2 regions of the Laceyella sacchari genome follow, and region 2 is predicted to be linked to the other one. Evidence: a T-box and tRNA genes for the amino acid it is inferred to sense, from the RefSeq annotation. Region 2 holds a T-box; the other holds one or more tRNA genes.
The links. A T-box is a leader RNA that pairs with one kind of tRNA and senses whether it is charged. The one in region 2 lies ahead of NYR52_RS05875 (valine--tRNA ligase), so its partner is inferred to be a tRNA-Val.

Region 1: it has a tRNA-Val gene. The T-box ahead of NYR52_RS05875 (valine--tRNA ligase) is inferred to sense a tRNA for this amino acid. The anticodon was not compared.

Annotation. Positions count from the first base shown of each region.
Region 1 is NZ_CP103866.1:276,471-284,346, forward strand. Features, by position in the region: rRNA gene NYR52_RS01425 (16S ribosomal RNA) at 1-14, shown strand, start outside; gene NYR52_RS01430 (uracil-DNA glycosylase) at 389-1,063, shown strand; gene NYR52_RS01435 (hypothetical protein) at 1,188-1,370, shown strand; rRNA gene NYR52_RS01440 (23S ribosomal RNA) at 1,456-4,493, shown strand; tRNA gene NYR52_RS01445 (tRNA-Asn) at 4,642-4,716, shown strand; tRNA gene NYR52_RS01450 (tRNA-Thr) at 4,721-4,796, shown strand; tRNA gene NYR52_RS01455 (tRNA-Glu) at 4,802-4,878, shown strand; tRNA gene NYR52_RS01460 (tRNA-Val) at 4,884-4,959, shown strand; tRNA gene NYR52_RS01465 (tRNA-Tyr) at 4,967-5,051, shown strand; tRNA gene NYR52_RS01470 (tRNA-Gln) at 5,065-5,139, shown strand; tRNA gene NYR52_RS01475 (tRNA-Lys) at 5,144-5,216, shown strand; tRNA gene NYR52_RS01480 (tRNA-Gly) at 5,227-5,301, shown strand; tRNA gene NYR52_RS01485 (tRNA-Glu) at 5,312-5,388, shown strand; tRNA gene NYR52_RS01490 (tRNA-Val) at 5,393-5,468, shown strand; tRNA gene NYR52_RS01495 (tRNA-Tyr) at 5,476-5,560, shown strand; tRNA gene NYR52_RS01500 (tRNA-Gln) at 5,573-5,647, shown strand; tRNA gene NYR52_RS01505 (tRNA-Lys) at 5,652-5,724, shown strand; tRNA gene NYR52_RS01510 (tRNA-Gly) at 5,734-5,808, shown strand; tRNA gene NYR52_RS01515 (tRNA-Gly) at 5,813-5,886, shown strand; tRNA gene NYR52_RS01520 (tRNA-Asn) at 5,892-5,966, shown strand; tRNA gene NYR52_RS01525 (tRNA-Thr) at 5,971-6,046, shown strand; tRNA gene NYR52_RS01530 (tRNA-Glu) at 6,052-6,128, shown strand; tRNA gene NYR52_RS01535 (tRNA-Val) at 6,134-6,209, shown strand; tRNA gene NYR52_RS01540 (tRNA-Asp) at 6,227-6,303, shown strand; tRNA gene NYR52_RS01545 (tRNA-Lys) at 6,311-6,383, shown strand; tRNA gene NYR52_RS01550 (tRNA-Gly) at 6,394-6,468, shown strand; gene rocF (arginase) at 7,152-7,876, shown strand, end outside.
Region 2 is NZ_CP103866.1:1,172,357-1,180,232, reverse strand. Features, by position in the region: gene NYR52_RS05880 (bifunctional folylpolyglutamate synthase/dihydrofolate synthase) at 8-1,345, opposite strand; gene NYR52_RS05875 (valine--tRNA ligase) at 1,469-4,126, opposite strand; T-box leader at 4,175-4,412, opposite strand; gene NYR52_RS05870 (hypothetical protein) at 4,538-4,696, opposite strand; gene NYR52_RS05865 (YutH/CotS family kinase-like spore coat protein) at 5,038-6,102, opposite strand; gene NYR52_RS05860 (LysM peptidoglycan-binding domain-containing protein) at 6,127-7,227, opposite strand; gene hemL (glutamate-1-semialdehyde 2,1-aminomutase) at 7,470-7,876, opposite strand, start outside.

The DNA of each region.
Region 1 (7,876 bases), 900 kb from region 2:
GGATCACCTCCTTTCTAAGGAGCTCTTTCTAGAGCATTATCGATCATTTTCTTGGGTCACGTGACACTCACTCTTTAGTTTTCAGGGAATACGATTAGCCCCGGCCATAGGCCGGGGCTTTTTGATTTGCATGGAGCCGATGACAAGACGGGAGCATACTGATCGTCATCGGTGAAGCTGTTTATGAGGTAGGTGCGAAGATGTCTGAACGAGTGCAAATACCGCTAGAAGCCAAAATATTAAGTGATCGGTGACTGGTAGGATTAACAGAGAGTAGCATAGGGGAAAATGTGTTTGTCAAACGCTTGTTCCTTTACATACCTTCTCCATCTGTGTGACAATGGATAAGTGATAGCAACATTAGATCAGACGGAGAGGATCGGTTGACATGTTTACGCTTACCAATGATTGGGCCACCATTTTGCAACCGGAGTTTGAGAAACCGTACTATAAAGAATTGATTTCCTTTTTGGAAAAAGAATATGAGCAAGAAACCATTTATCCTCCTCGAGAAGATGTTTTTTCAGCATTGAATCTGACATCATACCAAGACACCAGTGTTGTGATATTGGGACAAGACCCTTACCATGGGGCGGGACAGGCACACGGGCTGAGCTTTTCTGTCAAGCCGGGAGTGAAACAACCCCCCTCTCTTAAGAACATTTTCAAAGAGCTGCATGATGATCTGGGGTGCGAGATCCCTAACCATGGTTATTTGGTGAAGTGGGCGGAGCAGGGTGTTCTGATGTTGAATACGGTGTTGACGGTAAGGGAAAGCAAACCCAATTCCCATAAGGGTAAGGGATGGGAGAACTTTACCGATCAGGTGATCAAGGCGTTAAACGAACGAGAACAACCGGTTGTGTTCTTGTTGTGGGGGCGGCATGCGCAAGAGAAAAAGAACTTAATCACAAATGAGCGCCACCACATCATCGAGTCGGCTCATCCCAGCCCGTTTGCAGCAAGAAAAGGTTTTTTTGGTACAAAACCTTTTTCAAAGGCAAATCAGCTTTTAAAAGAAATGGGCAGAAAAGAAATCGATTGGCAAATTCCTGCGCTCTAATGGAGAGAGGCTTGCAAATTCGATGTGAATTTGCAAGCCTTTGATTGTGTTGGGGGTATGCCTGCGCATAGGGAGATTTTTTCTTAGAATGACAGAGTAAGTGAAGGAAGGTATAGAGAACTGTTTGGCAAAACCATGGAAACACCTTTGCGGTTCTGGATGTTTTGATGTGGTTAATGAAAAAACAAAAAAAGGGGTTGCATTTATTATTGAACCATGTTATATTACTACTTGTCGCCGCGATGTGGCGGTGATCACAAAGAAACGCACCTTGAAAATTAGATATGGAATAAAGCAACGAGGTTAAGAAGGAGATCCTTCTTAGATCGTCGATGTTGCAAATCACCGAGGAGATACCGAGCGGCATAGTGATATGCCGGATAAACCTGGTAGGTTAAGCTACTAAGGGCACACGGTGGATGCCTTGGCGCTAGGAGCCGATGAAGGACGGGACGAACTCCGATAAGCTTCGGGGAGCTGTAAGTAAGCTTTGATCCGGAGATTTCCGAATGGGGCAACCCACCAGCTTGAAGAGCTGGTACCGCCACCTGAATCCATAGGGTGGTCGGGGGCAGACCAGGGGAACTGAAACATCTAAGTACCCTGAGGAAGAGAAAGCAAATGCGATTCCCTGAGTAGCGGCGAGCGAAACGGGAACAGCCCAAACCGATGGCACAAGGCCATCGGGGTTGTAGGACGTCTCACACGGAGTCACAAAGGGAGCGAATAGGTGAACTGGTCCTGGAAAGGCCGGCAATATAAGGTAACAGCCCTGTAACCGAAATTCGTTCCCCTCCGAGACGAATCCTGAGTACCGCGGGACACGTGAAACCCCGTGGGAAGCTGGGAGGACCACCTCCCAAGGCTAAATACTCCCTAGCGACCGATAGTGAACCAGTACCGTGAGGGAAAGGTGAAAAGCACCCCGGGAGGGGAGTGAAAGAGAACCTGAAACCGTGTGCTTACAACCAGTCGGAGTCCCCTTGAGGGATGACGGCGTGCCTTTTGTAGAATGAACCGGCGAGTAACGGTTGCGTGCAAGGTTAAGGTGAAAAGCTGGAGCCGCAGCGAAAGCGAGTCTGAACAGGGCGCTTCAGTACGTAGTCGTTGACCCGAAACCGGGTGATCTACCCATGTCCAGGATGAAGTTCCGGTAACACGGAATGGAGGTCCGAACCTGTTGGTGTTGAAAAACCATAGGATGAGGTGTGGGTAGGGGTGAAATGCCAATCGAACCCGGAGATAGCTGGTTCTCCCCGAAATAGCTTTAGGGCTAGCCTCGGATCAAGAGTCATGGAGGTAGAGCACTGATTGGGCTAGGGGCCCCCACAGGGTTACCGAACTCAGTTAAACTCCGAATGCCATCGACTCATGTCCGGGAGTCAGACTGCGAGTGCTAAGATCCGTAGTCAAGAGGGAAACAGCCCAGACCACCAGCTAAGGTCCCCAAGTAATCGTTAAGTGGCAAAGGATGTGGAGTTGCCCAGACAACCAGGATGTTGGCTTAGAAGCAGCCACCATTCAAAGAGTGCGTAATAGCTCACTGGTCAAGTGACTCTGCGCCGAAAATGTAACGGGGCTAAACGATTCACCGAAGCTGTGGATGCCGCCACATTCACTCTGTCTTTCATGATCGTCGGCGAAGGACATTTGCCGAAAACATCTTTTCGGCTAAATGCCATAGCGAAACGATGTGTGGAAGCTGGAGTGAATGCGGTGGCATGGTAGGGGAGCGTTCCAAGCAGCAGCGAAGCTGCTTCGTGAGAAGTGGTGGAGCGCTTGGAAGTGAGAATGCCGGTATGAGTAGCGAAAAGAGGGGTGAGAATCCCCTCCACCGTAAGCCTAAGGTTTCCTGAGGAAGGTTCGTCCGCTCAGGGTTAGTCGGGACCTAAGCTGAGGCCGAAAGGCGTAGGCGATGGACAACAGGTTGATATTCCTGTACCACCTATTTTCGTTTGTACGATGGGGGGACGCAGGAGGGTAGGGAATCGCGCGACTGGAAGTGCGCGTCCAAGCAGTGAGGCCGAAAGGATAGGCAAATCCGTCCTTTCTACAGGCTGGGCTGTGACGGCGAGGGAAATCATCAGTACCGAAGTTCCTGATCTCACACTGCCAAGAAAAGCCTCTAGGAGAAAATAGGTGCCCGTACCGCAAACCGACACAGGTAGGCGAGGAGAGAATCCTAAGGTGCTCGGGAAAACTCTCGTTAAGGAACTCGGCAAAATGACCCCGTAACTTCGGGAGAAGGGGTGCCCCGGTAGGGTGAAAGCCCGAGGGGGCCGCAGTGAAGAGGTCCAGGCGACTGTTTAGCAAAAACACAGGTCTCTGCTAAGCCGCAAGGCGATGTATAGGGGCTGACGCCTGCCCGGTGCTGGAAGGTTAAGGGGAAGGGTTAGCGCAAGCGAAGCTCTGAACCGAAGCCCCAGTAAACGGCGGCCGTAACTATAACGGTCCTAAGGTAGCGAAATTCCTTGTCGGGTAAGTTCCGACCCGCACGAAAGGCGTAACGATCTGGACGCTGTCTCAACGAGAGACCCGGTGAAATTGTACTGCCAGTGAAGATGCTGGCTACCCGCGACAAGACGGAAAGACCCCGTGGAGCTTTACTGTAGCCTGATATTGAATCTAGGTACGACTTGTACAGGATAGGTGGGAGTCTGAGAAGCCGGAGCGCCAGCTTCGGTGGAGACGCCGGTGGGATACCACTCTGGTCGTATCGGGGTTCTAACTCGCCGCCGTCACCCGGCGGGAGGACCGTGTCAGGTGGGCAGTTTGACTGGGGCGGTCGCCTCCTAAAAAGTAACGGAGGCGCTCTAAGGTTCCCTCAGCGCGGTCGGAAATCGCGCTCCAGAGTGCAAAGGCAGAAGGGAGCTTGACTGCGAGACCTACAAGTCGAGCAGGGACGAAAGTCGGACTTAGTGATCCGGTGGTTCCGAGTGGAAGGGCCATCGCTCAACGGATAAAAGCTACCCCGGGGATAACAGGCTTATCTCCCCCAAGAGTCCACATCGACGGGGAGGTTTGGCACCTCGATGTCGGCTCATCGCATCCTGGGGCTGTAGTAGGTCCCAAGGGTTGGGCTGTTCGCCCATTAAAGCGGTACGCGAGCTGGGTTCAGAACGTCGTGAGACAGTTCGGTCCCTATCTGTCGTGGGCGTAGGAAATTTGAGAGGAGCTGTCCTTAGTACGAGAGGACCGGGATGGACGCACCTCTGGTGTACCAGTTGTTCCGCCAGGAGCACCGCTGGGTAGCCAAGTGCGGACGGGATAAGCGCTGAAAGCATCTAAGCGCGAAGCCCCCCTCAAGATGAGATTTCCCATTCCCCTGTGGAAGTAAGACCCCTTGTAGATGACGAGGTTGATCGGTCCGGGGTGTAAGCGCAGCAATGCGTTTAGCTGACGGATACGAATCGGTCGAGGGCTTATCCTACTTCATCTCTTCATCTTGCAACACGCTTTATTCCAATCTAATTTTCAGGGTGTGAATCATTTGATTCAAACCTAAAAAATAAGGCTTGACTACTGCTTAGAATGAGTTTATAATATCTCTTGTCTCTTGAAAGAGTTTTGTTTGATATTCCTCAGTAGCTCAATGGCAGAGCAACCGGCTGTTAACCGGTAGGTTGTAGGTTCGAGTCCTACCTGAGGAGCCAACATGCTTCCTTAGCTCAGTTGGCAGAGCGCTTCCATGGTAAGGAAGAGGTCACCAGTTCGAGCCTGGTAGGAAGCTCCAGACATGGCCCGTTGGTGAAGCGGTTTAACACACTAGCCTTTCACGCTAGCATGCAGGGGTTCGAATCCCCTACGGGTCACCATATGTGGACGCTTAGCTCAGCTGGGAGAGCATCTGCCTTACAAGCAGAGGGTCGGCGGTTCGATCCCGTCAGCGTCCACCATCACAACGGAGGGATACCAAAGTGGCCAAATGGGGCGGACTGTAAATCCGCTGGCTTTGCCTTCGTAGGTTCGAATCCTACTCCCTCCACCATCATATCACACGCTGGGGAATAGCCAAGCGGTAAGGCAACGGACTTTGACTCCGTGATGCGTAGGTTCGATCCCTACTTCCCCAGCCAACATGAGCCATTAGCTCAGTTGGTAGAGCACCTGACTTTTAATCAGGGTGTCGAAGGTTCGAGTCCTTCATGGCTCACTTGTTATATGCGGAAGTGGCTCAGGGGTAGAGCATCGCCTTGCCAAGGCGAGGGTCGCGGGTTCGAATCCCGTCTTCCGCTCCAATCAAAAATTGGCCCGTTGGTGAAGCGGTTTAACACACTAGCCTTTCACGCTAGCATGCAGGGGTTCGAATCCCCTACGGGTCACCAATATGGACGCTTAGCTCAGCTGGGAGAGCATCTGCCTTACAAGCAGAGGGTCGGCGGTTCGATCCCGTCAGCGTCCACCATCACAACGGAGGGATACCAAAGTGGCCAAATGGGGCGGACTGTAAATCCGCTGGCTTTGCCTTCGTAGGTTCGAATCCTACTCCCTCCACCATCATTCACACGCTGGGGAATAGCCAAGCGGTAAGGCAACGGACTTTGACTCCGTGATGCGTAGGTTCGATCCCTACTTCCCCAGCCAACATGAGCCATTAGCTCAGTTGGTAGAGCACCTGACTTTTAATCAGGGTGTCGAAGGTTCGAGTCCTTCATGGCTCACTCTTACATGCGGAAGTGGCTCAGGGGTAGAGCATCGCCTTGCCAAGGCGAGGGTCGCGGGTTCGAATCCCGTCTTCCGCTCCAAGATGCGGGTGTAGTTCAGTGGTAGAACATCGGCCTTCCAAGCCGAATGCGAGGGTTCGATTCCCTTCACCCGCTCCAAATGTTCCTCAGTAGCTCAATGGCAGAGCAACCGGCTGTTAACCGGTAGGTTGTAGGTTCGAGTCCTACCTGAGGAGCCAACATGCTTCCTTAGCTCAGTCGGCAGAGCGCTTCCATGGTAAGGAAGAGGTCACCAGTTCGAGCCTGGTAGGAAGCTCCAGACATGGCCCGTTGGTGAAGCGGTTTAACACACTAGCCTTTCACGCTAGCATGCAGGGGTTCGAATCCCCTACGGGTCACCATATGTGGACGCTTAGCTCAGCTGGGAGAGCATCTGCCTTACAAGCAGAGGGTCGGCGGTTCGATCCCGTCAGCGTCCACCAAGAATGTTTTTCTTTGCGGAGCTGTGGTGTAGAGGCCTAACATGCCTGCCTGTCACGCAGGAGATCGCGGGTTCGAATCCCGTCAGCTCCGCCAGTTATTTGAGCCATTAGCTCAGTTGGTAGAGCACCTGACTTTTAATCAGGGTGTCGAAGGTTCGAGTCCTTCATGGCTCACTTGTTATATGCGGAAGTGGCTCAGGGGTAGAGCATCGCCTTGCCAAGGCGAGGGTCGCGGGTTCGAATCCCGTCTTCCGCTCCAAACTTTATTAAGAAAAACCTCCAGATAGCTGGAGGTTTTTTTATTTTTACGGCTTTTTTCCAAAGACACTTTTCTAATTGTAGAGGACAGCTTAATTTTCTTTGCAAGCTTCTATTTTTGCATACACGGTGGGGCATAATATGAGTGTGAATCAATGGTGAATGGCGACAGCAAGATGGCAAATGAGGTGTTTGGATGGTAAACAGAATATGGCTTGGGTTTGCCCTATCTTCAGATCTCATTGTGTTGTGGCGTTAGTTGGCAACTTGTCTGTTCATTCGATTTACTTGGAGATATCCTGTACCTTGGCTAAGATGTCAGTAGACTGAGGCATAATATTTTTTGGGTTATTTTTCATTGATATGGACCTTTTCAGGGTTTGCCAGAGTGGTATCGCGTCTAGATGTTGTACAATTAGTTGGTAAATGGTGGTTTAATATGCTATAAAAAGCAACTTAGCATAGACATTTAAAGTTTTATGTAAGATTGAAACATTTTTGAGAAACTAAGGACTGAGCCTTTTTACATAAGGTTGTAAATAGGGTGAAATTTCCTGATTGAATATACTATAAAATGAATAATTATTACAATATTGTTTGTTATAACTAAAATATTTTTGTTAGTAAACTATTCTCTGTGATACAATGGTATCACCTAGTCTGTATAGAAAAGGGGATATAGCAATGGAAAAAAAGCCGATATCAATTATTGGGATGCCAATGGACTTAGGACAGGGACGTCGTGGTGTGGACATGGGTCCGAGTGCCATCCGCTATGCTTCCGCGCAGTCCTTGTTGGAGGAATTGGGTTATGAAGTGGAAGATATCGGGGATATTTCTGTTCCCAGCCCTGAGTCAATTCAAATCGGAAACCCCAAATTAAAATATTTGACTGAAATTAAGGACGTATGTGAAAAGTTATCAGAGACGGTTTCTAGTGTTGTGGAAAGAAAGCGTTTTCCTTTGGTGTTTGGCGGTGACCACAGCATGGCGATCGGAACCATTGCAGGGGTGGCGAAACATTACAACAACATGGGTTTGATTTGGTTTGACGCCCATGGAGATTTGAATACCGGGAAAACGTCTCCTTCAGGAAATATCCATGGCATGTCCTTGGCAGTTAGCTTAGGGATTGGTGATCCCGATTTGGTGAACATCAGTGGATATGCGCCCAAAGTGCGGCCGGAGAACACCGTGATCATCGGTGCGCGGGAGCTGGACCCTGGCGAGAAGGAATTGATCGCTCAGTTGGGAATCAAAGTGTTTACGATGCATGAAATCGATCGGCTAGGCATGGGGCGGGTGATGGATGAAGCGATTGGTATCGTCTCTCATGATACGGATGGCGTTCATCTCAGCTTGGATTTGGATGGCTTGGATCCGAAAGATGCACCTGGTGTGGGCACCCC
Region 2 (7,876 bases):
TAATACCTTATTCGTCTTCTGCTTGTATCAGTAATGAGCGGGCTTCAGATACGAGATAGAGGGAACCGGCGATCACACCCAGATCGCGTTCACCCAACTCAGCCCGTAACAACGCCAGCGCCTCTTGCACAGAGGATGCACTTGACACCGACGCGGAAGGATGCAGGCGCCGTGCCACTTCGGCCAATTCGCACCCCGTCATGGAGCGCGGTTGATCTGCCACTTGGGTGGTGATCACATGGTCGGCTACGTCCAACAAGGGGGCCAACATATCCTCCACCCGTTTGTCATTCATCATCGCCAAGATCAACACCAGGCGATCATAAGTATAGTGGTCACGAAGTGCGTTGACCAATGAGTGAACCCCGTCGACGTTGTGTGCACCATCCAATAAGATACGTGGATGTTCACTCACTTGTTCCAACCGGCCCGGCCAATAAACGGCCGCTAACCCGCGTTGGATATGTTCATCTTCAATTACCGTGGCATAGGCTTGGCGCAACACATCCAGCGTCATCAAGGCTGTGCCTGCGTTTTTCAGCTGGTGTTCCCCCATCAGGGACACATTGGCCGAAAGACGACGATAAACATTGGAAAAAGTAAACGCTTGTCCTGTCTCAGCCGTCTGTTCTGCTGGCTCTATCCGATAATCGCGGCCCGCTTGGTAAACCTTGCAGTTTTTCAATTGTGCCGCTTCATGAATCACAGCTTGCACTTCCGCCCGTTCCGCGCCGCACACGACAGGTACCCCCGCCTTGATGATGCCCGCTTTTTCCTGCGCGATGTCCGCGAGGGATTCCCCCAACCACGCTTGGTGATCCAAACCAACCTCGGTGATCACCGAAACCAGCGGATAGCAAACATTGGTGGAATCGAGACGGCCGCCGAGGCCAGTTTCCCACACCACAAACCAAGGCACGGCGTCCTTGGCAAAGTATAAAATCGCCACAAGCGTCCAAAATTCAAACGGAGTAAGCGGTCCAGGACCTTCCGTTCTAATCTCTTCCGCCAATGGACGCAACTGATTGGACCAATGCACGAACGCCTCATCGGAAATCGAGTTCCCATCCACTTGAATCCGTTCGCGCCATGAAAGGACATAGGGGGAAACAAACAAACCAGTCGAATATCCCGCTTCCTTAAGCACCGATGCAATCATCGCCGCTGTCGACCCTTTGCCGTTCGTGCCAGCGATATGAATAAATTTGCATCTTCTCTCTGGATGGCCCAGCCGCTCAAGCACCCACTCCATTCGCTCCAAACCGGGCTGGATCGCTTGCGCACAAGTTTGTTCCATCCAGTCGAACACATCACTTGGTACAGCAAATGAAGTCATTCGATCCATGACCTTCTTCCCCTTCATTAAACAATAAAAAAACTACCTCTGTACATTTTGCATTTAAACGGACGCTCCGTCAACAATACGGGACGGGAGGAATCTTTGGTCGTTCCTCCCGTCAACCGCTTTTTATGAACCTTTGATCTCCTGAATCCGTGCCAACACTTTTTCGCGTTTTTCCTTGTACTCTTCCCCTTTTTGCCGTTCCGCTTCCACCACATGTTCAGGTGCTTTGGCGACAAATCCCGGAATGGACAATTTCTTTTCAACGCGTTCCACTTCGGCGTTTAACTTTTTCAACTCCGCCTCCAAGCGTTTCACCGTCTGTTCCACATCCACCAGCCCCGCGAGTGGCAAGAACAGCTCAGCACCGGTCACCACCGCAGCCATCGATTTGTCAGGCCGTGCCAATGCGGGATCGATGGTCAATTGGTTCACTCCGCACAAACGCTTGATAGCCGCTTCGTTCCGTTCAAACGCCTGCCGGGTTTCCCCATCAGGACACACCATCAACGATACTTGATGCTTCGGAGGCACTTCCATTTCAGCACGGATGTTGCGCACTGCACGGATCGTTTCAATTAGCACTTGCATTTCATGAACCGCTTCTGGCGCATCAAACGCTTCATTTGCCTGAGGCCAAGCGGAAACGGTGATGCTTTCCCCTTCCACCGGCAGATGCTGCCAAATCTCTTCCGTGATGAAAGGCATCATCGGATGCAACAACCGCAATGCTTGATCCAGCACATGGGTCAGCACCGAGCGGGTCACGCGTTTGGCCTCTTCATCTTCACCGTACAGCGGTAGCTTGGCGAATTCAATGTACCAATCGCACAGTTCATCCCAAATGAAGTTGTAGATCACACGTCCCACTTCACCAAATTCATACCGTTCCAACAGGCGAGTGGTGTCTTTCACCGTCTCGTTAAGTCGATGCAAAATCCATTTGTCGGCGATGGAGAATGGCCCTTTGAGTTCCAGCTCTTCAGCCGACACCCCTTCCAAGTGCATGAGCGCAAACCGGGACGCGTTCCAGATCTTGTTGGCGAAGTTGCGTGCCGCCTCCACCCGTTCAAAACGGAAGCGAATATCATTCCCCGGAGTGCAACCAGTTGACAGCATATAGCGCATTGCATCTACGCCATACTGGTCGATCACTTCCATCGGGTCAACGCCGTTCCCCAGAGACTTGGACATCTTTCTGCCTTCTGCGTCGCGAATCAAACCGTTCATCAGCACATCTTTAAATGGAATCTGATCAGTGAATTCCAACGCCGTAAAGATCATGCGCGCTACCCAGAAGTAGATGATGTCATAGCCTGTCACCAACACATCCGTGGGGAAATAACGCTTGAGGTCGTCCGTTTGCTCAGGCCAACCGAGCGTGGAGAAAGGCCACAACGCTGAGCTGAACCATGTATCAAGCACATCCTCGTCTTGGCGTAATGCGTTGCTTTGGCAATGCGGACAAGTGGTCGGTTCCTCTCTAGCCACAGTCATTTCACCACACTCGTCACAATACCACGCCGGGATGCGATGCCCCCACCACAATTGGCGCGAGATGCACCAATCGCGCACGTTTTCAATCCAATTCAAGTAGATTTTCTCAAAGCGGTCAGGCACAAACTTTACGCCTTGCCCCTGCTTTTGCGCGCTGATGACTCGTTCGGCGAGAGGCTTCATGGAAACGAACCATTGTGTGGACAGATACGGTTCGACTACGACTCCCGTCCGTTCACTGTGACCCACAGAGTGAACGTGCTCCTCGATTTCAATCAACAATCCCGCCGCTTCCAAGTCTTTGACGATTTGTTTGCGACATTCAAAGCGATCCATACCTTGGTATTTCCCAGCCAACTCATTCATCCGCCCCTCTTCATTCATCACGAGGATTTGCGGCAATTGATGGCGTTGTCCCATCTCAAAGTCGTTCGGATCATGGGCCGGCGTGATTTTCACCGCTCCACTGCCGAATTCCGGCTCAACATACTCATCGGCAATGATCGGAATCTCCCGCTCCACGAACGGCAAGATCACCGTTTTGCCGATAAGCCCTTGATACCTCTCATCATCGGGGTGAACAGCCACCGCCACGTCACCCAACATCGTTTCAGGACGTGTCGTCGCTACACGGATGTAGCCTGAACCATCTTTGAGCGGATATTTTAAGTGATACAACGCGCCTTTGACTTCTTTATGGATTACTTCAATATCAGACAAAGCCGTGCGTGCTTTGGGATCCCAGTTGATGATATATTTACCGCGATAAATGAGCCCCTTCTCATACAAGCGCACAAACACTTCTCTCACGGCGGCAGACAACCCATCGTCCAATGTAAACCGCTCGCGGCTGTAATCCAAGCTCAACCCCAATTTGCGCCACTGGTTGGCGATGTTCTGGGCGTATTCATCTTTCCATTTCCACACTTCCGCCAAGAATTTTTCCCGACCCAAGTCGTGTCGGCTGATCCCTTGCTCCCGCAACTTCGCCTCCACCCGCGCCTGAGTGGCGATGCCAGCATGGTCCATCCCCGGCAACCACAGGGCGTCATACCCGCTCATCCGTTTGAAACGAATTAAGATATCCTGTAGCGTTACGTTCAGCGCATGGCCGAGGTGCAGATTGCCAGTGACGTTTGGCGGGGGAATAACAATCGTAAACGGCTGTTTGCTTTGGTCTTTCCCCGCTTCGAAAAACTTCCCTTCAATCCAATAGTTGTACCATTTCGTTTCCGCCTGTTTCGGGTCGTAGGCGGATGGCAGATTGCTTTTCACTGGTTCACCCATCTTACATCCTCCTCACTGTTAGACAAAATAAAAAACCTTCCGTCCCATGCAAAGGACGAAAGGTTGTTTCGCGGTACCACCTTTGTTCACCGAACCCAACTGGTCGGTTCAGTGCACTCTAGGGCCAGGTATCGGTTGGCGCCGGAACATCTTACACAGCAACACCCTTCAGATGTTCAGCTCAAGGGCGACGTTCAACGGTGTAACCTGAAGAAGCCTTCCAGCCGTGGGCTCCTCTCTCTGACAGGCCTCTATCCCGCCTACTCTTCCCTCTCATAGCTTAATTAATCATTTATTGATTGTTTTATTATATTACAACCTTTGCATGTGAGAGTCAAACAAACGTCCAAACAAAATAAAAACGGCGATGGAGATCGCCAATGAATCGTATGAGTCCAGTCCTGCCATATATCAGCGAACACCAAACGTTTGTCTGATGTGATCATACATTGCCTGAGGATCGGCCAAGAAGGTCATCAACAATACGGTCACCAGCATCAGAATACTGAGAAACACCAAAAACAAAACACCGCGATATGCTTTTTTCACCATGGTTTTTACCATACTCAACTTGAAAATCCCCTTCCTGTCAGCATTCGCATTTGGTCCCTATAACATATTCCTATTCTCCACGTTTCGTTCACTTCTGTCTAGTCTTTCTCCCAAATCTCCAAAAAAACAAGCAACCACGCAACCTGCAGCATATAATTTGGTCATAAGCAACTTTTTTTCATCGGGCAACAAAAGGTGAGAAGACGCTTGTCCCTACCATTTCTATGCCATCATCTATGTAAGTGAGGAGATTCTTGATGTGGGAAGTGATCTTATGGGTACTTGCCCTTAGTTTACCATTAAAAGCCCTGCACAAACTTTTACAAAAAATAAAAAACCGGGGATAACCCCGATTAAAACTAGCGATTTGCCCTTTTCCTTTTCTTCTTGCGTCCGGGTTGGTGAGAGGCGACCTGGACTTTTTCCCGTTCTTCTTTTTTCTTTTTGGACGGCCACAAACTTTTCACCAGCTCCTGCATCTGTTCATGCTGGCTGATCTCGCGCTCGAAACGCTTGGTGAATTGCGGCTCTACCATGGCGGTACGCGGTTTGTCGAAATACCGCCCCAGTGTTTTCAATATTCGCTCGGGGTATGACAAATACAAGGCCAACAACCGCTTCTCTTTGGGCTCCAACTTCCACACCCGTTCATAAGCCTCTAACAGCTTGAACGGATCTGCCCCATCATGGAGCGAAAAACGCTGAATGGCAAGAGCCACATCACGGGCTGGCGTATCCACTTGCGCGTGGTCAAAATCAATCAGATAGACTTGCTCTTCGTCCTGCACCACATTGCTGGGATGAACCCTGCCATGGCAGAGAACGGCGCGCGGCAGGGAGGCGTTCTCACTTTCGCGGTAGCGTTCCAATCCTCGAATGGCAAATTGGAAACTACGTTCCAGCTGTTCTTTGGCGCTTGCGAAGGCTCGCTCAAACGGGGAGATAAATTCGCGATCCTTCCCTTGGTTCGCATATTGATCCAACATCTCCATCTTGCGCTTCCAAGACTCGATCTCTTCTTGCCGGATGGACGGCGCCAACTCATCCAATTTTTTGCAACCTGGTTCCGTCGCCTGATGCAACCGGGCTAAAGCCCCCATCGCTTCCTCAGATGACCAGCGCTTTCCATCTGGGACAGACCGTCGCTTCCAAGGAACCATATACCAACAGGTGCCTTCCACTTCGGCTACTGGCTCCCCTTGCTTGGTCTCCATCCAAGGCAACAGATGGTCACATCCGGATTGAATTGCCTCATTCAACAGTTGGTGCAAGAGGTACAATTTTTCACGCGGGGCTCTGGAACGCTTCAGCGCATATTCCCCTTCAGGCAAAGCCAGATAGATTACGCCACCCACTTTTTCCATATACGCATCTTCATAACCGTATTGCCGCAACACTTCCCACACTAAAGCTGATCGGTCCACTGCCGCTCCCCCTTTCCGTGGGCATCAACCTTTTTTGCCGTACCAACCAAACGAAGAAATCTCTGCATGCGAACTTGGCTGTTCAGGCTGCTTGGGCACATTCAAAATCTGCCCTTCAACCAGCACATCTGTCTGCAATCGATTTAGCCTGATCAACTCATTTGCCGACACGTTATATCTGTTCGCTACTGTGTCAATTGTGTCATCTTTCTGGACAATAACCATTTTCATCGGCACAAACGCTTCTTCTTTTTCCCGCAACAACCAGCCGATCCAGGACGTGTTTTCCTGTTTCTCATCGGGTTGTGCGCCATCCGTTTGTTCCTGCTCCACATCGACTCTTTCCGAGTCAGCCGAATCCGACATTTCCACTGGCTCAGGCGGCTGTTCCCCTTCCTTGATCGACTCGGCCGTCTGAGCCTGTTTGCTCGCCTGGCGTTCACGCCAGAAGTCTTGGGGATCGACTGTCAGCGCCTTTTGCTCTTCGGAATTGGCTTGCATCGATTCGATCGACTCTACCGGTTGAATCAGATGTACATCTTGCTCTTCATGCTCAGCGTCACCCTTCTGCGGATCATCAGGTGTCTCTAATTCAATCTCCACTTTGGCGTCATCAAAATCATGCTGGTGCGCAAGCGAAGCCATCGGTTGAGCCGACTGTCCCGAAAAGACCGGCAGGGCTTCCTCCTTATCGGGCGGTGCCACTTCGCCAGGTATCTCCGCTTGCCTTTCAGGCAGCAAGCCGTCGATGATCAGAATCGCATCGATTTTCAATTCAAAAGGGGACAGCACTTGATAATCAAATGCCTCCACCTCCGCCGAGATCTGATCTTCTTCCGCACGGTCACGCGGGAGCGTAATCTCAACCGGAATGACATAAGCCAGTTCTTGCTGATCTTCCTCTCCATTCGTATGTACATCTGGCTCACTTTCGCCTTCCCGTTGCTTGAGATAAGACCCATTTAACCGCAGATACCCCTGGATCTTCAAATGTTGCCCTTCATCCTTGATTTCGATGTCGGGATACAAGTCCAGCTCCAGGAGGGTGTCAATGCCGGGTTGCTGTGATTGGAGACGAACATTTTCCGATATGTCGAAACGGAGTTGGGTGAAACTGCTTTCCATATACACAATCCCTCCTTGTGAGGTTCGTGCCGTACCGCTTGACCCAACATTCAAACACGTGGGTCATCGGTTAAGACGTTACTGTATCTATATGCGGTCAAAATGGAGTTATAACCCAACCCAGACAAGACCAGGTCTTTAAGCGAAGAGCTTGCAGTGGAAACTGCCGGAGTGATGCCGCGTAACAGAGAAAAGCCTTTCTTTTCGCGTTGGCGAAAAGAAAGGCTTTCATTACAGCAAATTTATTTTTTCAAGCGAGCCAGTGCGCGGCGGTTTGCTTCCAACGTACGGTTCAAATCCTCATCCTGATGAGCCATCGAAATAAACATGCCTTCAAATTGCGAAGGAGGAATCAGAATGCCTTCCTCCATCATCAGGCGGAAATACTCGGCAAAACGCTCCGTATCTGCTTGCTTCGCTTGGGTGTAGCTCGTAACCGCCTCTCCGGTGAAAAAGAGACAGACCATCGAACCAACACGGTTGATATGGTGTGGGATGCCCGCTTCTTCCGCATTGCGGCGCAACCCCTCCTCCAAAATCCGTCCTTTGCGTTCTAACTCTTCATAAGCAGCAGGTGTCATCTCTGACAAGGTGGCATAACCGGCGGCCATGGCCAACGGATTGCCCGACAGCGTTCCCGCTTGGTACA